Regions from separate parts of the Corynebacterium freiburgense genome, predicted to be linked through region 2. Evidence: riboswitches for the same ligand, from Rfam matches in the RefSeq annotation. Region 2 holds a riboswitch; the other holds the start of a gene.
What was found. A riboswitch is a leader RNA that binds a small molecule or an ion and turns the genes downstream of it on or off. The one in region 2 is predicted to bind cyclic di-AMP.

Region 1: another riboswitch for cyclic di-AMP. It lies ahead of CFREI_RS09270 (C40 family peptidase); the one in region 2 lies ahead of CFREI_RS03405 (resuscitation-promoting factor Rpf1 domain-containing protein).

The regions. Positions count from the first base shown of each region.
Region 1 is NZ_CP047355.1:2,034,912-2,049,871, forward strand. It holds gene CFREI_RS09230 (glycosyltransferase 87 family protein) at 1-634, shown strand, start outside; gene CFREI_RS09235 (HNH endonuclease signature motif containing protein) at 698-2,038, opposite strand; gene CFREI_RS09240 (lipoprotein LpqH) at 2,402-2,929, opposite strand; gene CFREI_RS09245 (acyltransferase family protein) at 2,983-4,173, opposite strand; gene CFREI_RS09250 (lysophospholipid acyltransferase family protein) at 4,282-5,022, opposite strand; gene CFREI_RS09255 (ROK family glucokinase) at 5,055-6,014, opposite strand; gene CFREI_RS09260 (glycosyltransferase family 4 protein) at 6,058-7,179, opposite strand; gene CFREI_RS09265 (C40 family peptidase) at 7,179-8,213, opposite strand; gene CFREI_RS09270 (C40 family peptidase) at 8,487-9,098, opposite strand; cyclic di-AMP (ydaO/yuaA leader) riboswitch at 9,112-9,316, opposite strand; gene qcrB (cytochrome bc1 complex cytochrome b subunit) at 10,370-11,998, opposite strand; gene qcrA (cytochrome bc1 complex Rieske iron-sulfur subunit) at 11,995-13,209, opposite strand; gene qcrC (cytochrome bc1 complex diheme cytochrome c subunit) at 13,206-14,096, opposite strand; gene ctaE (aa3-type cytochrome oxidase subunit III) at 14,190-14,804, opposite strand.
Region 2 is NZ_CP047355.1:742,257-757,216, forward strand. It holds gene CFREI_RS03395 (monocarboxylic acid transporter) at 785-2,410, opposite strand; gene CFREI_RS03400 (DUF485 domain-containing protein) at 2,407-2,748, opposite strand; gene CFREI_RS03405 (resuscitation-promoting factor Rpf1 domain-containing protein) at 3,083-3,634, opposite strand; cyclic di-AMP (ydaO/yuaA leader) riboswitch at 3,643-3,808, opposite strand; gene CFREI_RS03410 (cold-shock protein) at 4,186-4,575, shown strand; gene CFREI_RS03415 (DUF2771 domain-containing protein) at 4,634-5,134, opposite strand; gene CFREI_RS03420 (glutaminyl-peptide cyclotransferase) at 5,145-5,921, opposite strand; gene CFREI_RS03425 (DUF3027 domain-containing protein) at 5,951-6,670, shown strand; gene CFREI_RS03430 (aminotransferase class IV) at 6,676-7,347, opposite strand; gene CFREI_RS03435 (chorismate-binding protein) at 7,344-9,164, opposite strand; gene CFREI_RS03440 (NCS2 family permease) at 9,275-10,738, shown strand; gene CFREI_RS03445 (TrmH family RNA methyltransferase) at 11,168-11,995, shown strand; gene CFREI_RS03450 (response regulator transcription factor) at 12,007-12,666, opposite strand; gene CFREI_RS03455 (sensor histidine kinase) at 12,663-13,844, opposite strand; gene CFREI_RS03460 (CPBP family intramembrane glutamic endopeptidase) at 13,954-14,802, shown strand; gene CFREI_RS03465 (CPBP family intramembrane glutamic endopeptidase) at 14,805-14,960, opposite strand, start outside.

The DNA of each region.
Region 1 (14,960 bases), 1.3 Mb from region 2:
TAAGTTAACTCCTGCGGTATTTGGTTTGTATTTTTTGATTCGCCGTGATTGGAAGTCAGCAGGGGTAGCCATCGGGTCTGGACTCGGCTTTACCGCATTGGCTTGGTTGATTAGCCCTTCGAATTCAATGCAATATTGGTTGCACACTTTGAATGATCCGTCTCGTATTGGCGGATTAGGGTATGCCGGAAACCAATCAATTCGGGGACTGCTATTCCGCCTTGTTGGAGAGGACGCATCAGAATTACTGTGGAAGGTCAGTATTCTGGCGCTGATTGCGGTGATTGCTGTGGCAATGTATCGTTCCTCACCTGCGGTTGCGGTGGTTTTAAATTCTTTGGTTGCATTGCTGTGTTCTCCGGTTTCATGGTCGCATCACTGGGTGTGGATGGTTCCTGCCTTGGTGTTATTGGGCGCTGCCGCACATAGGCATTGGACGATTTTGGTAGGGTTTAGCGCTTTATTGTTTGCTGGTTTTTTCCCGCCACATTGGATGTTGCCGCATCACGATGATGCGGAATTGGGTTGGAATGGCGCCCAACAAGTCCTGGGCAGTTCGTATGTGCTTTTGGCTCTCGTGTTGGTAGTTGGGGTATTGGTTGTGAATTTCCGTAAGCGGACGGCGGCGTCGTAACGCGGGCATGATTGTAGGCCCCTTCCCTACACAGGGTTGGGGCTTTGACAATCCTTTCGAACGTTAGAACGGTGGCGGGGTGTCGTCTTCGGGGTCGACGTGGCGTTCTCGTTCGGCTTGTCTGCTTTGCCTAATTGTTTCGTTGTTGGCGTCGATGGTGGTGCCGAATCTACCCATACCGCGCCTGATTGGTGGGCTGGTATTGTCGTCGGCGGTGGTTTTCCCTGAGTGTCGGGTTACATTGTGTGTGGGGTGGCTACAAAGCCCGGCAAGTGGTCCTTCAGGAAAAGTCGTGCCAAGGTTCTGGTATTCCTTGCCAATTTTCGGGTCGGTATCTTGCCAGGTGACGGCACCGTCGGAGTCCATGTGTGCGGTAACTTTACGGTCGGTTTTAAGGTTGTGGTGTCCGCGACATAGACATTGGAGGTTGCCGAGTGCAGTCCAACCACCAGCTTCAAATGTAATCACATGGTCGATATCACAGGCAGAAGCAGGGGTTTCACAGCCTGGGAACCTGCAGTGGCCGTCTCGGAGGCGCACTACCGCGCGTTGATCGTCTGTGGGATGGTAAATATCTCGACGCAGGTTAGCTATTTCAAGCGCGTTTCGGTAGCGCACCGGATAGTTGTGGACGCGCAACTGCGTGTCTACATCGAGTTTGCCAAAGTGCTCGAGTTCGGCAACGGTTAGGGCTTCAGTCGGAGAATTTTCCCCAATCCCGATAATCGTTATGTTCGTGGTTTTTGCCGTACCGCAGATTAGCCGTGTCATTGCTTCCACTTTGCTTATTTTCTCGTTTTTGGCAACGGCTTCGATATGGCGATCCATCGATTCTGCTGTTAATTTATCTACCTCGGCACCGATAAGCCATAGCCCGGAGTTGAGGCTGGGCACGCTCCAGTAGTTTGGTTTTGCTGTTTTTTCTACTTGATCAATTGACCCATACATACTTAACACACGTTCAATTACTTTGCGGAGTGCCCGCGGCGTAGGTAGGCGTTGATGTTCCACTCTTGGGGTGAATCGTTGGATAAGTACCCGCTGCAAGGCCTGGGTAAGCCGGAGCGGCGGGGTCGTCGGCAAGTCTTGAAACGCACGTTCCATTGCGCATGCCATGTCCGGGGTGACTAACCCGTCTTGAAAAACATACGGCGCCAACTCTGGCAACTGCTCTTGAAGACGGTATACAAACCCCAACATAAGACGCACGCGTGCTTTTCGGAGCCCCGGATCATCGCAGCACATTTGAGCGATTACCTTATGCACATCAGCGTATTGAAAATGACGGGCAGCTACGTGATAACGGTAAAACTCAAATTCTTCAATATTCAGCGCCAACCGCCGCGCACCGTTATAGTTCTCCGGCGCCTGCACATGAAAGAAGGCGTTCCTGCGAGCAACCATAGATTCCACCACCCGATACGATTATCAATCCCTGATATCAATTATTCTACCCATAATCTCCCCTTAGGACAAGGATAAAAGCCCAGGTCAGCCATCTTAAGAAAATCTAAGCAGGTTCTCCGTGCATGTATCTACCAGCGAAAATATTGCACAACAGTTTCAGGTTATTTTCGACGCCCACCCCTTACTGCACCCCTCTAACCAACCGTAGACACCCATATGGGTAGCATACGCGCTGTTAGATAGACATTTATATATTAAAGCGACCAAATTCCGATATACCCCCGCAAATTCAATCTTAAAAACACGCCAAAACCACCCCTAAACAGGGGCGGTTTTGGCTGCGTACTAGCCAAGAAACAGCTAGCAGGTCACTTTGACCTTTACCTTTGAAACTTGCTGGGTGCCTTCTTGGAAAGCGTCAGTTTCCACTGTCCAGGTATTTTCACTCTTTTCGATCATGGCCGCCATTTCCTGCTGGTCCTCGGTTTCCAGGTGGATATTGTTTGCTCGGAGGTCCAGACTGTCAAGGGTTGGGGTCTCATCGGGGTTATTGATATCAATATCAAGTTCCTCTGGTTGCCCCTTTGGTGATTCAATATTTAACTCGGGTGTACCATCAGTGACATCTGGGCGGCACGTTATGGGAACGAAGTTACCCTCCACAGGCGCGCCATCAACCTCCACTATCACTTGGCCTTCGCCAGCAGGCGCCATTGCATTTGAAGTTGCTTCTGAAGCACTGGACGTAGTTTTTGTCATTTCCGCAGCCGATGATGTGACACTCGAAACTGCACTAGATGCACTTTCGGTTGCGGTATTGGTTTCACCGCACGCAACCATCGAAGCCGCAACAATCGGCACAAGTGCAATCAAACTTACGTTCCTCATTGTATAACTCCTAGGGTGAGAGAATTTTCCGTACCCCATCGAGACTACGTAAATTACGAACGTTGTGTCACAGCAACATCATGCGTACCGCTGACCACACTTTTCTTGGAGCGGGAACGAATTTTATCCAATACATCCCATGGCGTTGGTCGCGGAACAACCACCCATGAGAGCACGGGAATACGTTTTAGACATTCAACAAGTACGCCGCCGCCAAAGGCAATGAGGATACAATAACCAATCCACAAGGTTGGCGAATCCCAAAGGCTGCCAGTCTCTTCGGTAAATGCTATTTCCTCATACCTGTAGGTGAAGTTAAACAATAAGGTGAGAGCGATCGGATGCCCCAAATACAGCACAAGTGTATGGCGTCCCATCAGTTCCAAGATTTTATTTATCCCAGGAACGCGCGAAAGTACCACCACTAATGCAATGGCCGCTGGCAGCATTAACAATCGCACAGTGAGTTTTACTAATACATCAATATCATCGCTCACAAGAAGAATATTGCCTGGCAGATGCCAACCTTCTACTGGATATTGCAGGCGGAGTGTCCACAGAGTTTCCAGAACATAGCCAGCCGCATAACTTAATGATGCAACCCCTAAACCCCAAAGGTACATAACGCGGTCAGCAAACCAGGTAATCAGCGAACGGCCATGCGCACCAATAAAAAACACTGGCATAAACACCATAATGTTTAGTACGATTGGCTCCCACTCAGATGCAACCAAAAGCGTAAGTGGCAAAAACGATAATGCCACCGCAATCCATGGTTCAAGTTTCCGAGTACACCACAGCCCCAAGTTACATAGAACCAGGCAGTACAAAAACCAATACATATTTCTGCCACCCACGGTGACATCCCAATAAAACCAAAAATCGGGCATTGGCTGATTATGGAACTTCTCAAACTCAACGTTTTTCAACCATTGTTCCACCGGTACCCAAAGCACGTACGGAACAATAAAAAACCATAAGCGCTTTGCAAGGAGTTGAGTAAAGCTATACTGCAGGATCTTCATAGAGAAAAACCCGCTGACCAAAAAGAACAGGGGAAGCCGCAAGGCTGAGATCATTTGGTTGTATTGTGCAGGCAATGTATCCATGCCGTTGGGTACGGCAAGGCATGCATGGAGCAGAATTACCCCGAGGATTGATAGTCCGCGGGCAGTATCTGGCCAGGCCAAACGTTCCGCCTTACGTGGGGCAGCTGTGCTTTTTACCACTGCCGGGTTGCTCACTCGCTCCCTCTCCTTGAGCTCATACCAAGCCCAAGTGGAGTTTGGGCCTTGAACAACCTTACTGGACAATGAGGAACTTTGGTAGTCCCTCTACCCCACTCCTGGGCACTAGAAGTTTGTTGGCTCCGTGCCCTTAGGGTGCCCTTCACCAGCTGCAAGAGCGGCTTTTACATCCGCCGCATAGGCGTCTACGTACTCTTGTCCAGATAGTTCGGCAAGTTTCGCAACAACGTAATCGGTAAGTGCGCGGGCCGCTTCATAGGATTGGGGATCAAGCCCCTGCGATTCCACATATGCATTAGGATCGATTGGCTCACCAATTCGGATACCTACTTTTGCTGGGCGGAGAATCCACGAGCCGATTGGATTTGCGGCGCGGGTTCCAATCATGGCTACGGGTACAATCGGTGCCTTGGCGCCGAGAGCCATAAAAGCCATACCTGTTTTGCCTTTATATATACGTCCGTCTGGTGAACGGGTTCCCTCTGGGTATATACCTAAGAGATCACCACGATTGAGTATTGCCATGCCGGTATCAATAGCGGCTTGGGCCGCATTTGCTGAGCTGCGGTCAATTGGGACTTGTCCAACGCTAGTAAAAAACCACCGCTGCAATCCTCCTATAACGCCGGTACCGGTGAAATATTCTTGTTTGGCCAGGAAGGTGATTTGCCGTGGGCATAGCAACGGCAGAAAAAAGGAATCCGTAACCGCTTGATGGTTTGAAGCAAGTATTGCGCTTCCAGTAGTAGGAATATGCTCCAGCCCGGTTATGGTGGGACGGTTGTACAGCCTTAAGAGAGGCCCCACCAATATGCTTTTAAATGCCCAGTACCACTTGTTTTGCATTGTTTTCCACTTCCCGGTGCTGTGTGAGGGTGTCAGGCGAGCTGACGGGCGAGGTCTGCTACGCCAATCATACCTGCCTCGCTTCCAAGCTCTGCTGTTCGGAGGCGTGCTAGCGGGCGGTGTCCTGCGCCCACGATTCGGCGCGCATAGTGCTCTTGGGCTTTATCTAGGTAGAGCATTGCCTCGCTGGCTACTCCCCCGCCAATTACAATAAGTTCTGGGTCGAGGACATCAGCTACTATTGCCAGCCCTTCACCTAGCCAGTGTGCAAAATCTTCGACGGCGGCAACGGCTGCGGTATCACCACGACGTGCAGCCTGCATAACTACGTGTCCAGTAAGGGCTTCGGGACGTGCGTGGTAGTCAATACTAAGGCGGGAATCATCAAATGCACCGCTGGCAATAATTTCTCGAGCGGTTGCTACGAGTGCCGTGCCGGAGCAATAGCGTTCTAGGCAGCCGCGTTTCCCACATGGGCAGGTGCGACCATCAGGCACCACCGTAAGGTGGCCGAATTCCGGCGCAGTGCCATAGGCACCCCGATAAATTTCCCCATTAATCATCAATGCCCCACCGATGCCGGTGCCCATGGCAAAAAGTGTCCAGGTTTTTGCTTTGCGGGCGGCGCCAAAGCGGTATTCGCCCCAAGCAGCTGCATTAGCATCATGTTCGACCCGTACGGGTACTTGGAGGAATTCTTCCAGTCGTTGTTTTACGGGGGTGTCACGCCAAGGCAAATGGGGAGCAAATCGAACTGTTGTGCATTCAGAGTCTAGGAATGCCGCAACGGCTACACCTACGGCGTGAATATGGTGGCGGCTCCCGAGTTTTTCAACGATGTGTTGGATTCCGCGTTCCAGTGCAACAGTACTGCTGGGTGTTGGCACTTGCTCGAGGTCGAGTATGGTGCCGCATGCGTCGACGACCGCACCTCGCAGGTTGGTTCCACCAATATCAAAGCCGATCGTTGCGGTCCCGCAGTCTCGGAACATAACGAGCTTTCACCTACCGCTCTTAAGCTATCCAAATAACTGTTCAAGTATAGTTTAGGATTCGTGCTAATCGATTTCCCATTTCACGCCATGACCAATATTCTTGCGCGTTTCGACGCCCAGCTTCCCCCATCTCTGCACATAGCTGAGGGTTTTCCAAGAAACTAATAAGTGCCTGAGCCAGAGATTCAATATTACGGCCATCCACTACAACACCACTATTCTCAGTAATAGTTTCGGGTGCACCACCTGAATTACCCGCAATTACCGGAATACCGCATGCTTGCGCCTCTAAATACACAATGCCAAGGCCTTCTACATCGATCCCAAAACAACGAGTACGCGCTGGCATTGCAAATACATCGGAGCTGGCGAGAAACGCCGTGCGGAGGGCGTCGTCAAGCGGGCCAAGAAAACGAACCGAAGCACCTAAGGGTGCGGCAAGGCGAATCAATCGGCGGCGATACTTGCCATCGCCTACCAGTACGAGAGTGGCGTCTGGAATCGCCTGCAGCACTATCGGCCATGCACGAATTAATGCATCCTGACCTTTACGCGGCACCAACCGGGAAATACAACAGACCACTGGTTGGTGTTCGCTAAGCCCCCAACGGGCACGAACCTGGCTACGCCGCATAGTTGGCGCAAACCGCTCGGTATCAACCCCGGACGGGAGATGTGCCCACTCTACCTGGCCGAATGCTGGTTGCAGGCGCCGCAATGTGTATTCGGAAATATATGTGGCGATATCCGCGCTAACCCCTATCCTGCGCAATAATTGCCGCGCCACCGGCACCCGCGCCCACCCCACTTCATGCCCGTGGGTAGAAACCACCACACGTTGTGCCCCAGCGGCCTTCGCTGCCGCCCCTAAGAGACCTAATGGGGCCGCTGCACCAAACCACACGGTTGTAATATTAAACTCGCGTATCAGCCCCTGCATGCGTCTCGACGCCGCCGGCGTAGGCAATAAAATCCGCCCCGGCCACCGCACCACCCGGTATGGCAGATGGGCATCAAATTCCCGTGCCGCTTGTGCGTCTTGCGTAGAGGCAAACACTACGACTTCATCGGCTGGCAATGTTGACACAAAATCACGTAGATACGACTGAATCCCACCTACCGTAGGTGGGAAATCATTCGTGACTAAAAGAATACGTGGCACTAGTACCTGCGAGCACCATAGAACGGCATGGAATCCATAGGCACAACCTGAACCGGAATACCATAATCCGAAGCATGCAATAACATGCCATTACCAGCATAAATACCTACATGCGTAGCGCCCGGATAATACCCAATTACATCACCAGGCTGTAATTCCTCCCGGCTCACCGGGGTACCACCAGCCATCTGCGCCTGCGAGGTCCGCGGGATCGTCTTGCCCTGCTGCTGGTACGCCCAATAAATCAAACCAGAACAATCGAAAGCATCCGGACCAATAGCACCCCAACCATACGGTGCACCAACCTTTGTCATGGCAACCTCAAGGGCACTCATACCGGAAGGATTCGACCCGGAAATCCCTAGCAGGGAATGATTCACCGGCCCGTTCTTAGCTATCCAACGTTCTCGGTCTGCAGCACTTAGCCCCTCAACCCTGCGGCGAATATCCGCAGTTTGGCCATCCAGCTCTTCGCGTTCCTTTTCCGCCCGCTTGCGTTCGCTTTCCAATTGGGAAGCCTGATATTCCGCTTGTGCCTCCGCACGCGCCGCCCTACTGTGTTCGCTAGCCGCTCGATCCGCAGCCTCTAATAGGCCTTGCAGCACCTGCTCCTGGTGACGGGTCAATGACGTCATATATGCGGTACGGTCAATAGCGCTTTGCGGATTCTGCGCCGAGATCACGCTTGTTACCGGATCGACATTGGCACCGCGGTACTTTGATAAAGCCAGCCGATTTACCTCAGACTGATTAGTAACCACGGCTTCCCTAGCCGTATTGGCATGATCAGCAGCCACCCGAACCTGCTCACGAATCCCATCAATCTCAACTTGCTTAGCCTCAATGTCTATTTCAAGTTGCTTTACAGATTCGTTTTTACCTTCGATCTCTTGGGATACCCGTTCTAAGTCAGCAATCAACTGATCGACTTCCGCCGGATCCGCTTGCGCATGCGGAATCACGGTAAAACTTAGAACAGAGGCGCCAACTAAAACCGCGGACGCAATAGTGCGACGCAACTGCGAACTAGACACCGAAACCCTTACTCACTTTCCAATTTCACGTAGCGGAGATTGCACACACTCATCTACCGCATATGAAGTAACACTATGACTATAAACGCTTGATAACGGTATAAGTAAAAACAACCAGGAAAGCTGAAACAAATGTGACATTTGTTCTTATTGTGCTTAAGTGGGTGCGATTGTTTGGTTCTGTTTACCCATTACAGAAGCACAAACCCGCAGTAAGACAATGCGTAATACAAAGTCACTGCGGGCAAATTGCACTATGGATACAAAGAAGCGTTAGAAACGCACTGCCGAGTGGAATGGCATGTAATCCATGGAAACCTCAGAGAGTGGGGTTCCCTCAGTAGAAGCGTGAATAACGGTGCCACGGCCGGTATAAATACCAACGTGCGTAGCGCCTGAATAGAAGGCCACAATATCTCCAGCTTGAAGCTGATCATAAGCAACCTTTTGACCCTGTGCAGCTTGCTCGTATGAGGTGCGAGGGATCTGCTTACCTACCTGAGAGTATGCCCAGGAAGTCAGTCCGGAACAGTCAAATGCATTCGGACCACTAGCGCCCCACACATACGGTGCGCCAATCTTTGAGGCTGCCGCATCCACAATGACCTGGCCATTATTTGCTTGCGGCGCACCTGGAAGCGCGAACCCTGTTGGAGCCGAAGCCTGGCCACTCAGTGCCGGTACCCAATCCCCTACACCAGGAACATTTTGGATATTCGGAACATTTTCGATGCCAGGGACATTGAAGGTGATTCCTGTGTTCGGGACCACCACATCAGCAGCTTGTGCAGGTCCCGCAAAAGCAACGGTTGCGCCGACGGCGACAGCAGAGGCAGTTGCTGCGTTTCGAACAGTGTTCGGATTACGGCGGCTGTGCTTACCCACGATAGAAACTCCAAATCTTCCTTTGTTTGGCCGACCGGGTTAGCTGTCGGATTCGGAAGCGGAAGGCTCCCTATCCTGCTCCACGCCAAGCGCATTCAAATGCATTCTGGCGCTCTCGCAAGGAACTCACCCCAGATAAGGTTTGGTTCCCCGGTTTACATCCACCACTTCCACTTGCCGGAAGCTTGTAAGCAGATGCAATTAGGCATTTTTTGGTTGTCTCTTGCTCACCTTTCGAGGTTTGTATATCTCGCTCGGTTCGCAATGTCTCATTTAGGTTACGAAAGGGGTATTCGTTTGTCCAACGCCCACAAGCAAATCGGACGCTTCTCAAGTCCGTTACCGTCCTGTTATCAAACGATTTAGCCGACCCTTCAACAACCCAATAAAAAGACTTATTGCTACACAGCATACACCATTTTTAAAACGCGAAAATGGGTTGTACGCTGCATAAATGTTCATTTTTTCGAAGAACACTTTCCCAGTCTAGCAATTTCGATACGCCCCCAACTTGAACTGCCCCCATCCTTGTTACAAAATAATTTTGTGACTTCCGTCACATTACCTTGGAGCGGGGCAAAAGTTGATTGTTCTACACACGCCGCGCCACTCGACTATGGCACACATAGCCCGCAAATCTTCACCTATGGCCAATATTGGAGATTTCACAATCGTAACACTGGTAACTTAGATAACAAAAGACGCACTAGCTCAGCCGGCACTCAATCAACCCCTTTTATAAGAAGACTCACGCCAAATTCTTAGGTTTTCAAACTGTCCCACCTCTCTGAGCATGCTTTAAGGTTTGTTTTAGGATCTGTGGTAACTGATGTGGCTGAACTGACGCTTCCATTGAATCAGTTCGGCACATCCGCGTTTTTCAAAGCACCAAGGCTCGCAGGAACCTAATTTCCCGCATTATATAAGGTGCAAAAAGGCAGATTTAACAGTCAGCGATATTTTGTGCACTATTTCTGCAGGTCAGAAAAAACTGGCGTTAAATCTGCCTCAGGCAGATTTACATCGCACACAGCCAACCAAAAATGAAAGCACGAAGCTAAAGGCTCTGAAGCCCAAAACCGCTATAACAAGACCTCACGCAAACCCTCACCACGCCAAAAGCTCCACCCTTACCTTCTTGGCGCTGTTTAATCCTGAGTGTTTGGTAGGCGTCTTCACATCTGCAAAAGCATTACCTAGGTATGACATACAAAAAGCCCGCCTCCACATATTGGTGGAGCGGGCTTTTAGGAGCGCAGTAATGGAATTACCTAGACGCGGCCTTCGGCCTCATCTTGGGCACGGTTCGCCTGTTGTAATTCTTCGAACATCTCAGCTTCTTCAGCATGGTTGCGGTGTTCGATTTCTTCTGCCTTCGCAGCAATTTCTGCGGAGTCTGGCTTGAAGTACGAGCCGCGACCAGGTGCACCTGCAAAACCGAGTTGGTTCATCTGCTTCGGCACTGGGGCACCAGCGTATTCCAATGGAATTGGGTGGCCGTGGTCATCAACTGGGCCGAGTGGCTGGTGGACCTCAATAAACGCACCGTTTGGAAGCTGGTTAATCACACCGGTTTCAATACCATGTTCAAGAACTTCACGGTCAGAACGTTGCAAACCAATACAGATGCGGTAGGTCACAAAGTATGCCAGTGCTGGGAGCACGATCAGGCCGATACGACCAATCCACGTCATTGCATTCAGCGAAATCTGGAAGTGGTATGCAACAAGGTCATTACCACCGGAGATTGTTAGCAATGCATAGAACACCAGTGCCATAACGCCAATGGATGTACGAACTGGGACATCGCGCGGACGCTGCAACAGGTTGTGGTGGGCGTCGTCACCTGTCATCTTGGCTTCAATGAATGGGTACGCAAAGAGCAGACCCACAAGCACGCCGAGCATAATGGCAACCCAGAACACTGCTGGAATGGTGTAGTTACCAAAGTACAGCTCCCACGCAGGCATAACACGAGCAGCACCGTCGGTCCAGAGCATATAAATATCCGGCTGGGAACCAGCGGAGACCTGAGCCGGGTTATATGGGCCAAGGTTCCAGATAGCATTGATTTGAGTAGCACCGGCAAGGAATGCAAGCAAACCGAAGGTAATCAAACCGAAGGCAACCGACTTCACAGCAAACACTGGGAGAATACGGACACCAACTACATTGTTTTCAGTGCGGCCTGGTCCTGGGAACTGGGTGTGCTTCTGGTACCAAACCAGTGCCAGGTGAGCTGCAATCAGGGCCAGCAGAATACCTGGGATCAGCAGAACGTGAGCCACATAGAAGCGGTCCAACATAATGTCTGATGGGAAGTCACCGCCGAAGATCAGCCAGTGCAACCAAGTACCAATCACTGGTAGGGAAACCACGATTGCGGACATAATACGCAAACCAACACCGGAAAGCAGGTCGTCCGGCAGGGAGTAACCCATAAAGCCTTCAGCAACAGAAAGCAGCAACAACACGCAACCGATAATCCAGTTGGCTTCACGTGGGCGTCGGAACGCACCAGTGAAGAAGATACGCATCATATGCACCATAATGGATACGGCGAACATAAGCGCAGCCCAGTGGTGCAGCTGGCGAATAAACAGACCACCACGAACTTCGAAGGAAATATTCAGTGCAGTTTCATACGCACGTGACATTTCGACGCCGCGGAGAGGGCCGTAGACACCGTCGTAAATAACCTTCGTAATGGAAGGGTCGAAGAATAGCGTCAGGTAAATACCTGACAGTAACAGCACAATAAAGCTATATAGCGCAATTTCACCCAATAAGAATGACCAGTGCGTAGGGAAAACCTTATTGATCTGCTGGCGGACCATCGCTGACATGGTATAGCGAGAATCCATATTAGTGCCCATTTGGGCTAATTTATTGTTGCTCATGACTTACGCTCCCAGAAAGCCGGGCCGACAGGCTCAATAAAGTTGCCAGCGGCGACGAGGTAGCCCTCTTCATCAACTGTAATAGGCAGCTGAGGCAACGCGCGAGCGGCAGGACCGAAAACAGGCTTACCGTACTGCAAAGCATCGAACTGCGATTGGTGACATGGGCACAGGATGCGGTTGGTCTGAGCCTCATAGAGTGAGGTCGGGCACCCAATGTGCGTACAAATCTTAGAGTATGCGTAGTAATCGCCGTAGTGGAAATCTTCTTGGCCTGCACGCTCAATGGCGCGCTCAGCATCCTCGTGACGCAAACGAATTAGCATTACCGAGTTCCGCGGGCCATGGATAGAATGCATGTGCATTTCATAGACTTCGCGGTGTGGATCATAAAGGTCACCATCATTAACATCCTCTTCCGGGAGCGGGAAGATGGTTTCCATTGAGCCAGCAGCAAGATCTTCTGGACGCATACGAACCAGACGGGTAACACCTTGTGTGGTGAAGTGTCCGTCATGCTCCTCGGCAATAGCGCCAGTGTCACGGCCCAGGTATAGCTTGGTGCCCTTCTCTACGAGGGTCCAACCGCTGGTCCACAATGTGCCATCACCTTGGATATCGACGCCACCGGGCTTTGGCCGCCAAGGATTCTTTACCATGCCGCCAAGCGGGGCAATAATAATTAATCCAGCGAGTACGGCACCAGCACCCATTAAGCCTTTCAATAAGCTACGACGCCCAAGGGTGGAGGTTTCCCAAGAATCGTTCAGCAATGCGACGAGCGTGCGCTGATCAACTTCTTCCGAGGGGCCGTCATGACGGCGCTGTACCGAAATCTCTTCCGGAATAAATTTCTTCACATACATCACTGCGCCAAAGCCCATGCACAAAATGGACAGGCCCATAGTGATGCCCAAAAGCGGGGTGAACAAGGTGTAGAGCCACAGGCCTTCTTCGCCAAGGCTCTTGTATTCCCATGGCCAGAATAGATATACGCCTAGGAATACCAGTGCAAATACAATGCCGAGGAAGAACCAGATGGCTACCGCACGCTCAGCACGCTTTTCTGCTGGGTCGTTTGGAATTGGGAAACGCTCCTTGCGGTACGCAACCGTGACTTCATCGAGTTCTGTGCCGAGGCGGGCAAGTTCCTCATTGCTCATGGAGTTGAGCTCTTGAGAGGTGTACTTTTTCTTTTCGTTGTTGCTCATGAGCGCGATCCAATCCACAATGCAGCGGCAACCAGTACCGAAATACCAACAAGCCACATCAACATGCCCTCAGTGACAGGGCCGATACCGCCAAGGCCATAACCACCAGGGTTCGGGGTTTCCTTTGCGGACTTAATAAAGGCGATAATGTCCTTCTTTTCATCAGCAGTTAGCTGACGGTCTGAGAACTTCGGCATGTTTTGCGGACCAGTGAGCATAGCCTGGTAAATTTCCTGCTCATTTGCAGGATCCAAGTATGGCGCATACTTACCAGACGACAATGCACCACCACGGCCAGTGAAGTTGTGGCAAGATGCACAGTTCAAACGGAATAAGTCTGCACCACGCGCAACGTCACCTGGATCAATATTGCCGTTGTAGTTCTTGCCGCGAAGAGACTCCATAGCAATAGAGCCGTCTTCATTCTTTACAATGCCTGGGCCGCCACCATTAGCATTGACATATGCAGCCAGCGCCAAGGTTTGGTGCTCAGAATAACGCGGAGTCTTACGTGCAGCTTGTGCTTCATTGCGAAGCATCGGCATACGACCAGAGTGCACCTGGAAATACACTGCACCTTCGCCAACACCGATCAGGGAAGGGCCACGGCCCTTAACTCCCTGAAGGTTGACACCGTGACAGGTAATACAGGCGACGTCGTAAAGATCTTTACCTTCTTTGATCAGTGCCTGAGTGTCAGAGCTAGCAGTGGCCACCTGGGCGTCAGGAGTCAAAGCATCTGCCAGAAGGCCAGCACTGGTCAGGCCAATGGTCAACGCCACTGCACCGGCGACGGTCCGGCGCGCCTTACGGCGGCTCTTGACCTTCTTCGCCGATCTGACCGCAGTGGCGGCCATCTCGGGGTTCTGGGGGTTCGTATCCATCATTTCCCTTATAACTCTTGTTCGGAAAGTGAAGGGCTATAGGCCGAGCACTAGGAGCTCATTTGGGTGAGTCCGAGGTCCGTCGGCAGCTACGGCCTACTGAATGAAATAAATGGTGATAAAGAGTCCGATCCACACCACGTCAACGAAGTGCCAGTAGTATGACACCACCATTGCAGCGGTTGCTTGGGCCGGAGTGAACTTCGACTTGGAAACGCGGAGCAACACCACCACGAAGCCAAGCACACCAGCCAGAACGTGAGCAGCGTGGAAACCGGTCGTAATATAAAACACCGATCCATAGATGCTGTTCTGAATGGTCAGGCCGTGTTGCACCAACTGGATGTACTCCCACGCTTGCCCCACAAGGAACACAAGACCCATAAGAGTAGAAAGTGCATACCAGCGACGAAGTGCAAAGACATCACCTCGTTCAGCGGCAAAAACACCCCACTGTGCAGTAAACGATGAAGAAACAAGGATCACCGTAATTGCCAGGGCGTACGGAACATTCAGGTGGCCTGTACCTGCGTCCCAAGATTCTCCTTGACCATTTGCGCGAGATACAAAGTACATCGCGAACAGGCCAGCGAAGAACATCAATTCCTGCGACAAGAACACAATCGTGCCGACACTGACCATATTGGGGCGGTTCAGTGCCGCAACACGCTGTGGTGTCGCCATATCTGTATTTCCAACTGCGCTCGTCACGTTAACTAGTATGACTGTTTCTAAGAGTTAAGTCATCTCGTGCCCCCGAATTTTCTTGCGGTAAATTCGCTTATGCTGGGCGTTTTACTCAGTCGCTAAAAATTTCCAAAAATTTTCTCAATGCTGGGAACTTTTCTCCCCCGTATCCGACGCATT
Region 2 (14,960 bases):
CTTTACGAGCCTTTGAGCCGCTTTCCCTGCAGTTTGATAGGCTGACCCTATTGAACTGGTGATGTTTTTATGCCAACTGTCGCAGATTCCATAAAATCGCCCGAAAAAATGGAATTTGTGACAGCAACCAACATTGCGCACAATCGTTGACCTGGGGTTTGTCGCAGATTCCATAAAAACAGCGAAAAAAATGGAATCTGTGACAGGTTCCCTACCTATCGTGTCACAAATTCCATAAAATCCGCCGAAAAAAATGGAATCTGTGACAACACGCCCAACCAGCGCCCGAAAAGACCGGCCAGCGCCCGAAAAGACTAGGCATCTCCCACCAACCCCCAACCAAATCCCAGGCCACCGGACGCGCACAACCAAACCGCCGGCTGCAAACAAACCGCAAAGCAAGCCACTCCCAGCGACATCTGTGACACTATAATCACACAAGCACCAAAAACTACATCAGCCCCAACGACTCCTTAAGGCCAACCACAAGGCTCTCCGAAAAAGCCAAGCTCGCTCCAACCCCAACACAATTCATTCCTGCAAACGTGTTTATTGTCTGTATGGGAGTTGCGAGATCTGAGGGGGGAAGGTTTGGTCTTCTCAGTACCCACTGTGATCGGTTTGGGAATGCCAAACCTCCGCGCCAAATTGTGGGTGTGTTGGATCGGAGCCGTGCATGTCTTCCATACCGTGCATGTCTTCCACACCTTTTACGGCTAACCTTGCATAGCCAAAAGGCCTTATACACGCTTCTGCGGCATAAGGCCTTTGATCGAGACTGGAACTAGTGGGAAACTGCTTTTTCCACACCGACGCCGGTAAGGGAGCGAACTTCCATTTCGGCGGCTTTCTTTTCGAAGTTATCAGGCTTTCCAATGAAAGTACCGATAATGCCCAGGATAAAGCCAGCTGGGATTGCGATAATGGATGGGTTTGTAAGTGGGAACCATGCCCAGTCGGCTGATGGAACCATTGCGGTTGGTGAACCGGATACTGCTGGGGAGAAGATGATCAGGATGATTGAGGTAAGCAGGCCACCATAGATGGAGAATAGAGCACCTGTGGTGTTGAACTTCTTCCAGTAGAGGGAGAACAAGATGGTAGGTAGGTTAGCGGAGGCTGCGATGCCGAAGGCGAGGGCGACCAGGAAGGCAATGTTTTGGCCCATTGCGCCAATGCCTAGGACGATTGCGAGGATGCCGATAACTACTACGGTGATGCGAGAAACCCGGACCTGTTCTTCTTCTGTTGCTTCGCCGTTTCGGAATACAGAGTTGTACAGGTCGTGTGCTACTGATGCGGAAGCGGTAATCGCTAGGCCTGCTACTACTGCGAGGATTGTTGCGAAGGCAACGGCTGAGATACATGCCATAAAGATTGTGCCGCCGACCTTAGAAGAAAGCAGGAGCACAGCGGAGTTTACTCCACCTGGTGCGTTTTGAATCTGTTCTGGGCCAACAAGTGCTGCAGCAGCGTAACCCATAACAACAGTGAGCAGGAAGAAGAGTGCAACGATTGCGATGGTCCAGGTTACGGAGCGGCGTGCTTCACGTGCGGTAGGCACAGTGTAGAAGCGCATAAGTACGTGTGGCAGACCGGAGGTACCAAATACCAGTGCCATACCAAGGGAGATAAAGTCGAGTTTGGTTAAGGTGCTCTTTCCGTACTTCATGCCCGGATTAAGAACGGCATCACCCTGTGGGTGGTTGGCTACAGCTGCTTCGAGGACTGCGTTAAAGCCGCCACCGATTGCCCAGAACGCCAGGAGTGAAATAATTAGAGAACCGCCAACCAATAGAACGGCTTTGATCATTTGTACGTAGGTGGTGCCTTTCATACCACCGATAAGGACGTAGGCGATCATAAGAATACCTACGACTGCTACAACTGCAGATTGCGCGCCTTTACCGGAAATGCCTAGGAGCAGTGCCACGAGACCACCTGCACCAGCCATTTGTGCGATTAGATAGAAAAGAGAAATTGTAAGTGTGGAAATAGCGGCTGCAGTGCGTACTGGACGTTGCTTAAGGCGGAATGAAAGTACGTCCGCCATAGTGAATTTACCGGTATTTCGCAGTGGCTCTGCTACCAGCACGAGTGCGACCAAAAGAGCGATAAGGAAGCCCACTGAATAGAGGAATCCATCATAGCCGTAGAGGGCGATGGCGCCAGTGACTCCTAGGAATGCCGCTGCAGACAAGTAATCGCCGGAGATGGCTAGACCATTTTGCCAACCATTAAAGGATCCGCCACCGGTGTAGAAGTCTGAACCTTTTTGGGAGGTCTGCCGGGTAGCACGAATCACGATGGCCATAGTGGCCACAATAAAGAGAACGAAGATTGAAATATTGAGAATCGGGTTGCCAGTTTCGACGGCCGCGCTGGCAAGTGTCTGGTTTGAGAGGTTCATCGAGGGGACTCCATCTTGTCGCGGATTGCGGCGGTGGCAGGATCAAGTTTGTTATCGGCGAATCGAACATAAGCCCAGGTAACAAGGCCAGCTGTTGCGAATTGGGCGAGGCCCATAACCATTCCTACGTTGATGGCACCCCAGACGGGTTGTTGCACAAAATCTACAGCGAACGTGGCTGTAACGATGTACCCGAGGTACCAGGCAAGGAACGCCACGCTCATCGGGAATGCGAAGCGGCGGAAAGTGCCACGAAGTTCGGCGAATTCGTCGCTCTTTGAGACTTCGAGGAATTCCTCTGGGGTGGGAACGTGCTTGGCACGTGTGGGGTCAGTCATGTCTACCTCTCTCGGCAGGCTATTCGGGGAGCGTGCTGCAGAACGCTTTATTGATCTGAAAGCTGCATCACGCTTTGGTGACGTTGTGAGACATTACACATGATCTTCGCCAACTTGTCACACTTTTGAGATATCGGGCGAAAATCTCAGGCTTAGATCATTAACAAGTTTGCAAATTTCTTTGCAAACTTCCAGTTTTGTAATGCGCTTTGAGTCGCTGAATGTGCTGCATGGGGGCAAAAGTACGAATGCAAAAATGCCGCCTTCCCAAGAGGAAAAGCGGCATTATAAGAAGTTTGGATATCGTACCCCTGAAAAGGGGGTGGCCTAGGAGTTATCCGAAGTGCGCGTAGTAGGCATCGTTAATAGCTGCAGGCATTGGAATGCCTGCGTTTTGAAGAGCTTGTTTGATTGCTTCGTAGACAGCTTTGGTCGGATTTGCCATGAATTGCGCTACTGGATCTGCGTGTACAGCGGGGGCGGCAATGGGGGCGGCGGCTGCGCCAACGTGATCACGAGGTGTCGGACCAGCGCTCAGGCCGAGGCGTGATGAACAGGAAGGCCATGCTCCCCAACCTTGACCAGCGAGTACTTTTTCGGCAACCGCGATTTGTTGTTCGCGGGAGGCTTGGAATGCGTACGTTGCGAACTGCTGGCCACCGTAAGCGTTCCAGGTTGATGGTGAGAACTGGAGGCCACCGTGATAGCCATTGCCGGTGTTGATTGCCCAGTTGCCGCCTGATTCACATTGTGCAAGGCGGTCCCAGTCGGAGTCTGGGGCAGCGGCAGCTGGCGGTGCCATCAATGTGGCTGCGGTGCCAAACGCTGCGGTAGTTGCGGCAAGCTTGGCAAACGGGTGCGAAGTGCGGGCTGCATGTCGGGCCATTGAAAAATAAATCCTCTCGTTGTTCCGCCTGCGAAGTTAGCTGTCGGGTTCGGGCTGAGAAGGAAAGCGCCCGGCCACTGTGTTGCTGTGGCTTCACCCCAAGGTGACTTTTTAGCAAATCACCAATAGTGGGTTCCCCACCCCTGTCTGCAATGAAATTGTCGTGATACGTACAAGCACATAAAGCACAAAATGATTACGTTAGGTCCCCAGACAGGGTTTGGCGGGAGGGACCATATGCGTCTCATCTTGTTGTGCCTGACATAGACCGTAGCGGTTTATAACGAATGTGTCACGTAAAACGCGAAAATAGGTCTGCTCTTTATCGTTTTAGTTTGCAAAACCCCAGTTCAAGCGTCGCCAAAAAGAATAGTGTGACATTGATTAATGTGTCTACAAAAGCTTTTCGACGTCGCGGAAATTTTCGCTCTCCCCGCAGCGTTGTACTGGCGGGTATAGTTATCTGTCTGCCTTCCTTGTCGGTGGGAAGGCTTATTGCCTGGCGGTTTATCCCGTCGTTCATTAGTTACTTGGGAAGCGGTGAATAGGACATGCCGATCGGAAAAGTGAAGTGGTATGACGCCGAACGGGGCTTTGGGTTTGTTACAAATCCTGGCGAGGAGGATTGCTTTGTTAGTAAGCAGGTTCTCCCTGAGGGTGTGACGGAGCTTTATCCTGGCCAGCGAATCGAGTTTGATTTCGCAGCGGGCCGAAAAGGGCCTCAGGCACTTCGCGTGAAAATCCTGGAGCAACCCCGTGTTTCCCGCAAGCCACACCATAAGTACAAGCCTGAGCAGTTACACGGCATGATTTTGGATATGGTGACTATTTTGGAGCAAAAGGTGCAGCCTGATTTGCGGGCCGGGAGGTTTCCGGACCGTAAGTCTGGTAAGCAGGTTGCGGAGATTTTGAGGGCTGTCGCCAAGGAGCTTGATGCCTAGGCAATCAGCGCTCGTATAGCGGTAAAGGGGCTACCGAGTACTCGGTAGCCCCTTTGGGTTACTCCTGGTTGAGTTTGATGGACCAGACAACCGCGTAGGGGGATTCTTCCCCATTGGGGTTGGTGCCAATAAGAGCGGTGGATACTTCTACGACGGTAAGTTTTGCGCCGGCGTCGGTGGTTGCTGCGATGTCGACTTCGGTTTTTTCGTGTCCGGTGTAGAACTCTTCATGGTTTGCTTCGGGATCGTCATAGATTTTTAGTAGTCGCCAATCGTGATCATAAATCTCTTTTGGCAATGTGATATGGAGGGAGTCTTGGAGTTTTAGCTCGGGGACTTCTTCACCTTCACAAGTGGTGCCGATTTCACAAACGCTAAAGGGTGGGACGGTGATTTCTTGACCGCCACTGGTTGCTTTCAGCGTGACATCGTGAGGCTGGGTACCAGGACGGTTATTCCACCATGTTTGGAATCCGATGGAAGCCGCTACAACTAGCACTACTGCGATAATGAGGATAATAAATTGCTGAAGGTTTGCGCGGTTCCGTTTCGTAGCCATGTTTGAGAGTTTATCGTGCTGGTTGGAAACGCACTTCGAAGAGTTTTGGCCAACGCTTTCCGGTGATATAGAAGCGATCGGTTCCGGGGATATGCGCAATGCCATTAAGAACATTGTTCCGGTCGGGTGCGGCGCCGCTGTCGATGCCGGAGGCGTCTATGGTGCCGGTAACGGTGCCGGTGGTGGCGTCGATACGCACGATTTCATTGGTGAGGAAGCGGTTTGCATAGATGGAATCGTCTACGCATTCGAGTTCGTTTAGGGCGTCAATAGGTTCGCCATTATGTGTGACTTGGACGCGGTGGAGTTCCACAAAAGTTTCCGGGTCGAGTTCGCGCAATTGGGAAGTGCCATCGGACATAATGAGGCGATCTGGAAACGAGCATAAACCCCAACCTTCGCCGGAGTAGGTTGCGCGTCCAGTTTCCTCGAGCGTATCGACGTCGCGCTTTATGGCCGTTCCATGTCGCCATGTGAGTTGCCACACGGCGTTTTCGGTGCGAGTAACTCCCTCACCAAAATATTCTGGGTCCAAGTCTTTACTCTGCGATTCGGTGCCATGGAGTGTGCGGTACAGAATCCGGCTTTCCCCCTCCAGACCGGTACCAATCAAAAGCTGATCGCCAACCATTTCGAGGCCTTGCGTAAAGTACCGATCATCAAATGGGTGTGTGGCCACAATTTCAAGGTTGAGTTGTTCGGACGGTGGGGAGGCTTCGGTGGTGCAGGCGCTCAGCGCGCCGAGAGCATAGACAGTGGAACAAAGAAACCTAAAACGGAGGGCCATGAACACTATCATGCCGTATATGGGTGATAATGAACGACGTGCCATCTCGTAGTCGACGCAACTTCCTTTTAGATTCCAAAGCAATTGCAGTAGCCCGCACTGCTTTAGAAGATTTTGGCGAAGGGGAAATTGGCGAACATCTTCGCGCTATTAGTAGTGGAAAACATCTTGTAACCCATCATTTTGCAACGAAGATGCAAGGGTATCGGGGATGGGAATGGCAAGTCGTTTTGGCCTGCGCGCCAGGAACACGGCGTATTACCGTAAATGAGTTGGCCTTATTGCCGGGTGAGGGTGCGCTCCGGGCACCGGAATGGGTTCCGTATATTGATCGCGTTCAGCCAGGGGATTTGGGCCCAAATGATGATTTACCACCGCGAAGTAACGATCCTCGATTAGCGGATATTGAAGGCCCCCACACTGTAAAAGTGCCCGGCAGTTGTTCGGCGAAGCAATTGACCCGGCAAGGATTGGATGATGCCCGGAGCCGCTGGCAGCAAGGAAAATTTGGGCCATCGAGTGAGTTCGCAACTAGGTCCAAATTGCAGTGCGCCGATTGTGCATTCTATTTGCCGGTGGGTGAGCCGGTAGGGCCCCGCTTTGGGGTGTGCGTGAATGAGTATTCGGCAGATGGAAGAATCGTTCACTCGGGATATGGGTGTGGGGCACATACCGACACTCCACCAGCGGATATTCTTGGTCAGCCAATAGCAATTGCGTTCGACGACGAGAAAACTATCGAGGTGTAGGGGAACTACACTTCTTCTGCTTGCTCCCATAACCACGTATTCGCTTCAGCAATATCTGGCGCAAAACCAGTGTGTGCTGGTTCGAGTGCGCCGTATTCCATCCATGCGGAAACGCATCGAATGCCGGAAAACGCATTTGCTAACCAAAGTTCGCCGTCACGGAGTTGGTGCATGGCATAGCCATTTACAGGTTTTAATTGGTAACCATGTGCTTGCAGAAGGGGAAGAATTTGAGCTGCGGTCGTTGATGGGAGGGCACGTGCGTGGACACTCCATAAGACCGTGTTGTTGTGGAATACGATAATGGCGGAATGAATCGCTTCAATAAGTTTGCAGTTATGGGCGAGTAAACCTTCATCGCAGCCGCGGCGTCGAGAAATATCCATGCGGGTGGCCAACCAGCCTAAGTCTGGGCCTTTGACGGTGGGGATAAGGCGCTGGTCCTGGTGAGGGTGGGCATCAAGGACGATTTGGGGTTTTATGGGTCGATCGGGCCGGATATCAACCTCCACAGAGGAACCAGTGGCTCGAATAATCGGGTTATAAGTGCCAGGACCGGCATTGCGAAGTGTTGTGCGGACTTTTGCGAGTTGCTTTTCGTCGAGTCGTAAACGTTGAAGGTGGCCGGTGAGGTTGCGGACGCGGCCGTCGACAAGCCGAAAGCTCGTGGCTCTCATGATTCCTCTCCGAGCAACAACCGAAATGGCAGCATCTTCACTACCACCTCGTTGTACTCTTCTTCGGGGTCGCTGAGCAGGGTAACTGCCCCACCAGCACCATAGGACAAAACGCCGTCTTTGTGTACCGCCGTGCGAATTAAAATACTAAAATCACAATCCCCGTTTGCGGACACATAACCGAGACACCCCGAGTAGTAACCGCGCGGGCGCCCTTCAATATCCGCCAAGATATCCATCGAACGTTGTTTTGGAGCGCCCGTCATCGAGCCGCCGGGGAACGCCGACAACGCGGCCCGAAAACCTGGTGTCCCATACGGCAGCCGACCCGTAATCGTGGAAACCAATTGATGCACGCGCGCAAAGGTATGCACAACACATAACTCTGGGACCTCAATCGTTCCAGGAATGCATGTTCGTGAAAGGTCATTTCGCAGCAGGTCCGCAATCATAATGTTTTCCGCGCGGTCTTTTTCGCTGGCAGCGAGTTCTTCCACGAGCTGTAGATCCTCTGTGTCATTACGACCTCGAGGGCGAGTCCCCTTGATTGGTGAGGCGGTGACAACCCCGCCGCGCACCGACAAAAACCGCTCTGGCGAGGCAGAAAGCACTGCAACATCAGGGTGCTGGAGATAGCCCGCCATCGGCGCTGGGGCGAGATTTCGCAGCCTCAGGTAGAGATCAATCGGTCGCATATCTGTGCGTGTCGACGCCGCGGTGGTCAGGCATAGTTCGTAGCTTTCGCCGCGTCGGATAAAGTCCTGACAAGCGGCCACCTTTGCGTGATACTCCTCGGGGGTATCGAACATTTGAATGGGGGAGTGTGGGGGTGGTTGGGGGACTTCTATCGCCGGTGGTAGATCTGGGAGTTGCGCATCACTGCCATCTTTGGTGAGCAAGTACGTCCCTTGGTGATCGCGTTGCACCACAATCTCGGGAACGATAAAACGTTCGTGGTCCGCAATTTGATTCGAAGTCGCGCCATCCCATCCTCCGGATGCCTCATACGTCAAGGCGCCAAGTGCGCCGGGGATAAAATCCACGCCAGCCGAACAGCTATCCGCCCGCAAGCGGCCCTGCGGAATTTGGGATGGATGAACGGTTGTTCTGCCCACGGCAAGCAGGCTGACCTCGCTATCGAGCCAAACCAGGTGCGGATATTGGGTGGACCAATACCGTGCTAACGCAGGAAAATCGACGGGATCGATGGCGTGGCGCACCCATGTTGTGGTGTCCTTCAAACATCCGGTTGCCTCGATCAAATTTTGCATCAGTCGAACACCGTGCGTAGTGCCGATTGATTCCGGATGGAATTGCACGCCCCATTGCGGCGCATCCAGCCGTCGCAGCGCCATGATGGTGCCGTCTTCGGCATATGCCAATACTTCGAGTCGGTGCGTTGGCGAAGAGACATCTAATGAGTGATAACGCACAACATTCATTGGGGAAGGTATACCCGCAAACACACCTTTTTCATTGTGTAAAACCTTGCTATGGAGGCCGTGCATTGGCATTTGTGCGCGATCCACCACAGCGCCTGCTGCCAATGCAATTGCTTGATGTCCAAGACAAACGCCAATGACTGGAGTTTCTGTTTGCGCGATCGCGAGTGCGGAGCCGCCGATGTCTTCCGGATTGCCAGGATGACCAGGGCCAGGAGAGACAACAATAAGATCCGCCTCGGCGATTGTAGAGGTATCAAGTTCGGGAGAATTATTTGGCACAATTTTTGGCCGAATTCCGACGGCGCGCCATACTAAATCCCCAAGTAAATGGGTAAAAGAATCGTGGTTATCAATTAAAAGGATGCGAGTCATGGAAGCTATACATGTGGGAGGTAATTCGGTTCCATTTGCCGGAACCCTACTTGCAATGACATTGTAACCGTGGCCCCTCATTCTTTATTGAGCCTACGGAGAACAGAGCTATGACTGCGAGCAATCGCGTAGCAAAACCATCGGGATCACTCGATCGTTTCTTCCATATCTCAGAACGCGGATCCACCGTTGGAACTGAGATTCGAGCAGGTGTGGTGACCTTTTTCGCCATGGCCTACATCATTATCCTCAACCCGCTGATCATTGGCACCGTCGAAGACATGAACGGTAACGCGCTGGGAGTGCCCCAAGTTGCGGCAGTGACTGCCCTGGCTGCCGGTGTGATGACCATCGCTTTCGGGCTTCTTGCCCGCTATCCATTCGGTATTGCCACTGGCCTGGGCATTAACACCCTGGTGGCAGTGACGTTCGTGCGTGCGGAAGGCTTGACATGGCCAGAAGCAATGGGACTTGTTGTCCTCGACGGCCTGGTGATTGTCGCCCTCGCTATTTCTGGCTTCCGCGTTGCGGTATTTAACGCCATCCCAAGCGAACTGAAAGCCGCGATGGGCGTGGGTATTGGGTTGTTTATTTCGTTGATTGGCCTGGTGGACGCTGGTTTTGTGCGTCGCATCCCAGACTCGGCGGGAACAACAGTTCCAGTAGGGCTAGGCATTAATGGATCCATTAGTTCCTGGCCCACATTCGTATTTGTGATCGGTTTGATCATTTGTGGCGTGCTGGTTGCGCGTAACGTTCGCGGCGGCCTATTTATCGGCATCGTAGTGACCACGATTATCGCCATGATCGTTGAGGCGTTGACTGGCGCTGGACCTTCATTCGTGGACGGCAAGCCGGTTCCGGTTGGCTGGTCGCTTGCGGTTCCTGAGTTGCCGAACTCTATCGGTGGTTTGCCCGATCTTTCGCTCGTAGGTGCGGTGGATCTTTTTGGTGCATTCGGCCGGATTGGCGCCCTTGCTGCCGCGTTGTTGCTCTTCACCCTGGTGTTAGCTAACTTCTTCGACGCTATGGGCACGATGACCGCCCTTGGTAAGCAGGCTGGTCTCGTGGATGAAGAGGGCAATCTTCCAAATATGAAGAGCGCACTGGTCGTCGAAGGCGCTGGTGCAATCGTCGGTGGCGCGGTGTCTGCATCATCGAACACCGTGTATATTGACTCCGCCGCTGGCATTGCCGACGGCGCGCGCACTGGCTTGGCTAACGTGATTACAGGTTTGCTATTTATCGCCGCTATGTTCCTCACACCACTGTATGCAGTGGTTCCGATTGAAGCGGCCGCTCCTGTCCTCGTAGTTGTTGGCGCACTCATGATGGGCCAGATTAAAGACATCGACTTCACCAAGTTCCACATCGCGCTGCCCGCGTTCCTGATGATCGTTATCATGCCGTTCACCTATTCGATTGCCAACGGCATCGGCGTCGGTTTCGTGGCCTATGTGCTTATGCAAACCGCCGCGGGTAGGGCGAAGCAAGTCCACTGGTTGCTGTGGCTCATTTCAGTACTGTTCATGATTTACTTTGCTGTCGACCCATTGCTTACCGTGCTGAACTAAACACATTGCGTAACTAGCCCCTCAATCCTTCGGCTTCGGTTGAGGGGCTTTGAATTGCGTACAATTAGTTACCTGGGTTTTGTCACCGAAAACACCATCTTGTGCGCGATTGGTGTAAAAAGCGACACCGGACCCATTCTGGAGCCAAAATTTTGTCGCCAAAAACACCAATTGGGCACAACATGGTGTAAAAAGCGACATTGGTTATATGATCATCAAGTTCTGGCGCTCGCGACTCTAGCTTTTCGACGCCGCGCCCACCTCTGCCTGTGCTTTTTGGGTTGCTGACGTGCGCGCCGTCGAGAAGTATTGAATTGTGTGCAATTGGTTAGTGGGGGCGCAAAAGCGATATAAGGTACGGAAGTGTTAGAATCTACGACCGGCGTTTCGGCGTCGTCATAGGGGGAGATTGTATTAAGCTTCAGCTCTGTGGAATCAATCTTTCTATCTGACCCTACAGACCCGCGGCTCGACGATATTCGGAACTTGAATCACTCGAACTTACGGTCTGATCTGCCTGGTGGCAAGGGCTTGGTCATAGGGGAGGGGCCACTTGTAATCTCGCGGCTCCTCGAATCGCGTTTTCCTGTTCGAATGATCGTAGGTTTTGGCGCAAAGCTCGAGAGCTTCCTCGAAACCTACGGTGATCCTGGGGTTCCGGTGTATGAGGTAACTCGGGAAACATTAGCCAAGGTCGCTGGGTTTGATATGCACCGAGGGCTGGTAGCAGCGGCGGACCGCGCGCCGTCGTTAAGTGTCGAAGAAGTAATTGAACGTGCGAACACTGTTGTGATCCTCGAAGGGGTCGGAAATCATGAGAACGTTGGTGCGTTGTTTCGCAATGCCGCCGGCCTGGGTGTTGACGCAATTTTGTTCGGTGCTGGGTGTGCGGATCCGTTGTATCGCCGAGTGGTTAGAGTTTCCATGGGGCATGTTCTTCGCTTACCATTCGCACACCTGGGCGGCACAACAACGACCTGGCAGCGTAGTCTTGAACTGCTGAAAGGACGCGGATTCCACTTGGTCTCGCTTACCCCGAACACCAAAACAACGCTGTCCGAAGCGCTGACTCCTGTATCGAACAAACCGGTGGGGTTGCTTGTAGGTGCCGAGGGCCCGGGGTTAACTGAGCACGCGATGCGAGCCACAGATATTCGAGCATGTATTCCCATGAGTGAGGGGACTGATTCGCTGAATCTTGCCACTGCCGCCGCAATTGCGTTCTATGAGCGGATGAAGTCCATGGCGCCGGAATGACGCTGAGTTCCTCACGCGCCGTGTCCAGGTCCGCCATTTAAATAACCGAATGATTTTGCGAGTTTCAAGGCGAGGACGGTGCGGTCGGCGGCATCGAGTTTTCGTAATAGATGAGACACATGATTCTTCACCGTTCCCTCGGCGAGGAAGAGTTGCGCCGCGATCTGCTTGTTGTTCGCCCCCTGCGCGACCAGCTCGGCTACAGCGCGTTCTGCCCGGGTGAGCGTCATAATGCCACGTACTTTTGAAGTGCCAGAATTGCGTCTATGTACGATTCGCGCGATGCGGGGATCGAGGACAATTCCGCCTTCAGCGGCCGCTTGAATTGCCTCGAATAAGTGTTCTGCGGAGACGTCTTTGAGTAAATAGCCAGCGGCCCCGGCGTCGATAAGCGAGCGCACCAGGGAAGCATCGTCGAAGGTGGTGAGTACGAGCACCGGCACCTCTGGGTGGAGGCGTGCGCATTCGGTGACCACGGCGAGACCGTCAAAGCCAGGCATGACCGCGTCTGTTACCACTACATCGGGCTGGTGTTCGTTTATTAGCTTGGATACTTCCCGGCCATCGGTGGTTGTGGCAACCACATCGCATCCGTCGATGGTTTCGAAGATAAGCGAAAGTCCGCGGAGCATTAAAGCATGGTCATCTACCAGGATGATTCGTTTGGTCATGCAACACCTACCGGTACCGAAATTTTCAACAAAAAGCCATTCTCAATGCCGCCGTGATCTACCACTTCAACATGTCCGCCGAGTTCGGCTACGCGTTCGTGCAAGGAGCGCAGTCCGAAACCAAGGGATGGGGCAGTATTGCCAGTACCGTTGTCAGCGAACGACAGGGTGCCATCCTCGGTGAACTCTATGACCACGCGGTCTGCCCCGGAGTGCCGGACTGTATTAGTCAGCGCTTCTTGGGTAGCGGCGAGTAATACGCGTTCGACTTCATGGTCGAGTTGTAATTCCGAGGGGGCATGCACCTGTACATCAAGGCCCGTCGAGGCGAAAGAATCACCGATTTTGCGCAAGGTGTCTACAAAACCACCAGATTCAAGTTGCACGGGATGGATGGCGCGAACGACGGTGCGCATTTCGTCGAGGGCGTCGATAACGCTTTCCTTTGCGTGCACAACTTCTTCCTTCGCTCGCTCGGGTGTGCTATCCCAGGAACGTTCCGCAAATTCTAGTGACATGCTCACGGATGTAAGCCTGTGTCCGAGCGCGTCATGGAGAGCTGCGGCGATTCGGCTTCGTTCCTGAGCAAGTGTCAGATCGCGTAGTTGTTCGTTTGCGAGCTTCAGCTGGTGCAGCGTACGTTGTTTTTCTGCGGATTCTCGAGCGTACCGTTGTAAAAACACGGCCAGCGCTATGCTGACCGCGCCGGCGGATAATGCGAATAATGTTTCTATGAAGATGGCGCGTGCTGGTGCGCCGGAGGAAATATGGACAACGCCGATGAATAAAGCGAAAACTGCGCACACCATCAAACTTGCGGTGCGTGATACGCACATGTAGAGCACAGTTGCGGCCACCCAGATAAAGAAAATGCCCACGGAATTACTGCTTAAAATAGAGCCCGCCATCAGCGCGGTAGCTAGCAACCAGGAGGGTAATCGCAATGGTCGCTGATTATCGACGGCGCGAACCCACAACGTCCATGCGCTCAGTAGCAGGGGGAAACAGGCGATCTGAGCTGCGGCAAACCAAGGAACGGGCCAAGCGATCGTTAGTGCGGAAAGAAGCAGCCCTGCAAAGATAAAGAACCGCAAAAATGGGCGAGCTTCACGGGCTAACGCGTGTGGCGATTCAAGGCCACCTGGCTCGCTGTTTCGTGCGATGCAATGACGGGTCACAATTCCAGAGTAGTGCTGGTGACCCATGACCGGGGTCATGATTTTTTGTCTCGAAAAATGTGCCTTGAGACACTATCGCGCGTGCTTCACGCAGAAATATTCTCGCGATATGACTACATCGTTGATTTCTTCGAATACTCACCAACCACGCATTACCCTTCGCTGGTGGGGATTGTTATTACGTGCGGTGGTGGCCCTGTTGATATTGCTCGTTGGCAATTTCCTTCGTGTTCCGCTTATGGCGTTGCCAGTGATGCGAAGTGAAAGCACACTCGGGTTGGTGGGGAACATACTGGCGCCGGTGATTACGCTTGCTGTGTGTTGGATCTTGGTGTTGCTCTGGATGAAGCACGTTGAGCGAAAACCATTTGCTAGCACAGGCTTTAGCAATTTCCGGCAGATGCTCCCTGGTTTGCTTGGTGGCACCGCCATTGTCGCGGTTCCTACCGTTATCAGCGCGTTGATACTGTCAGCTCTCGCCGAAAACGGCACCAGCGTGCAGGAAATTAGTGGGATGAGCAGGTCCATGATTGTGTTGAGCGTCGTGTTCATCATCAGTATGTCGTTTATCCTGCAAGGCATTCCAGAGGAGCTGATCTACCGAGGCTGGTTATTTTCCCTCACCAAAGCCCGGCCCTGGTTTACCGTCGCATGGACGACTGCTGCGTTCACCATCATTCACCTGCTTTCTCAAGGCGGACAGCAGAACATGTGGCAGCGTGTCGAATATTTGGTCTTACCTCTAAGCATGGGACTGCTAGCTGGTGCGGTCGTTCTTCTCACCGATAATCCCTGGTATGCAGCGGGAACACACGGCGGAATGCACCTGTGCAATGGTCTACTGCCGTTGGTGTTTGCCTATAACCAACAGGGGCCGCAGGCCTGGTACATCGGTGCGTTGTGCCAGGGCGTGGTGGCGGCCGCATTGCTGGTGCTGTGGCGGCGTCGACAAGCATGAAGTTAGTGGACCAACGTGAGTACCACCAGGATTCCGCGCATCAGTTCGGGGTCGCCGAGGACGTGCACGAGTGAATGCGCCACGAGCGGCGGCAGCAGACTGCGATTGCCAGCAATATAAAGAATTGAAAGCACACTGAACACAATTGCCGAAAATAT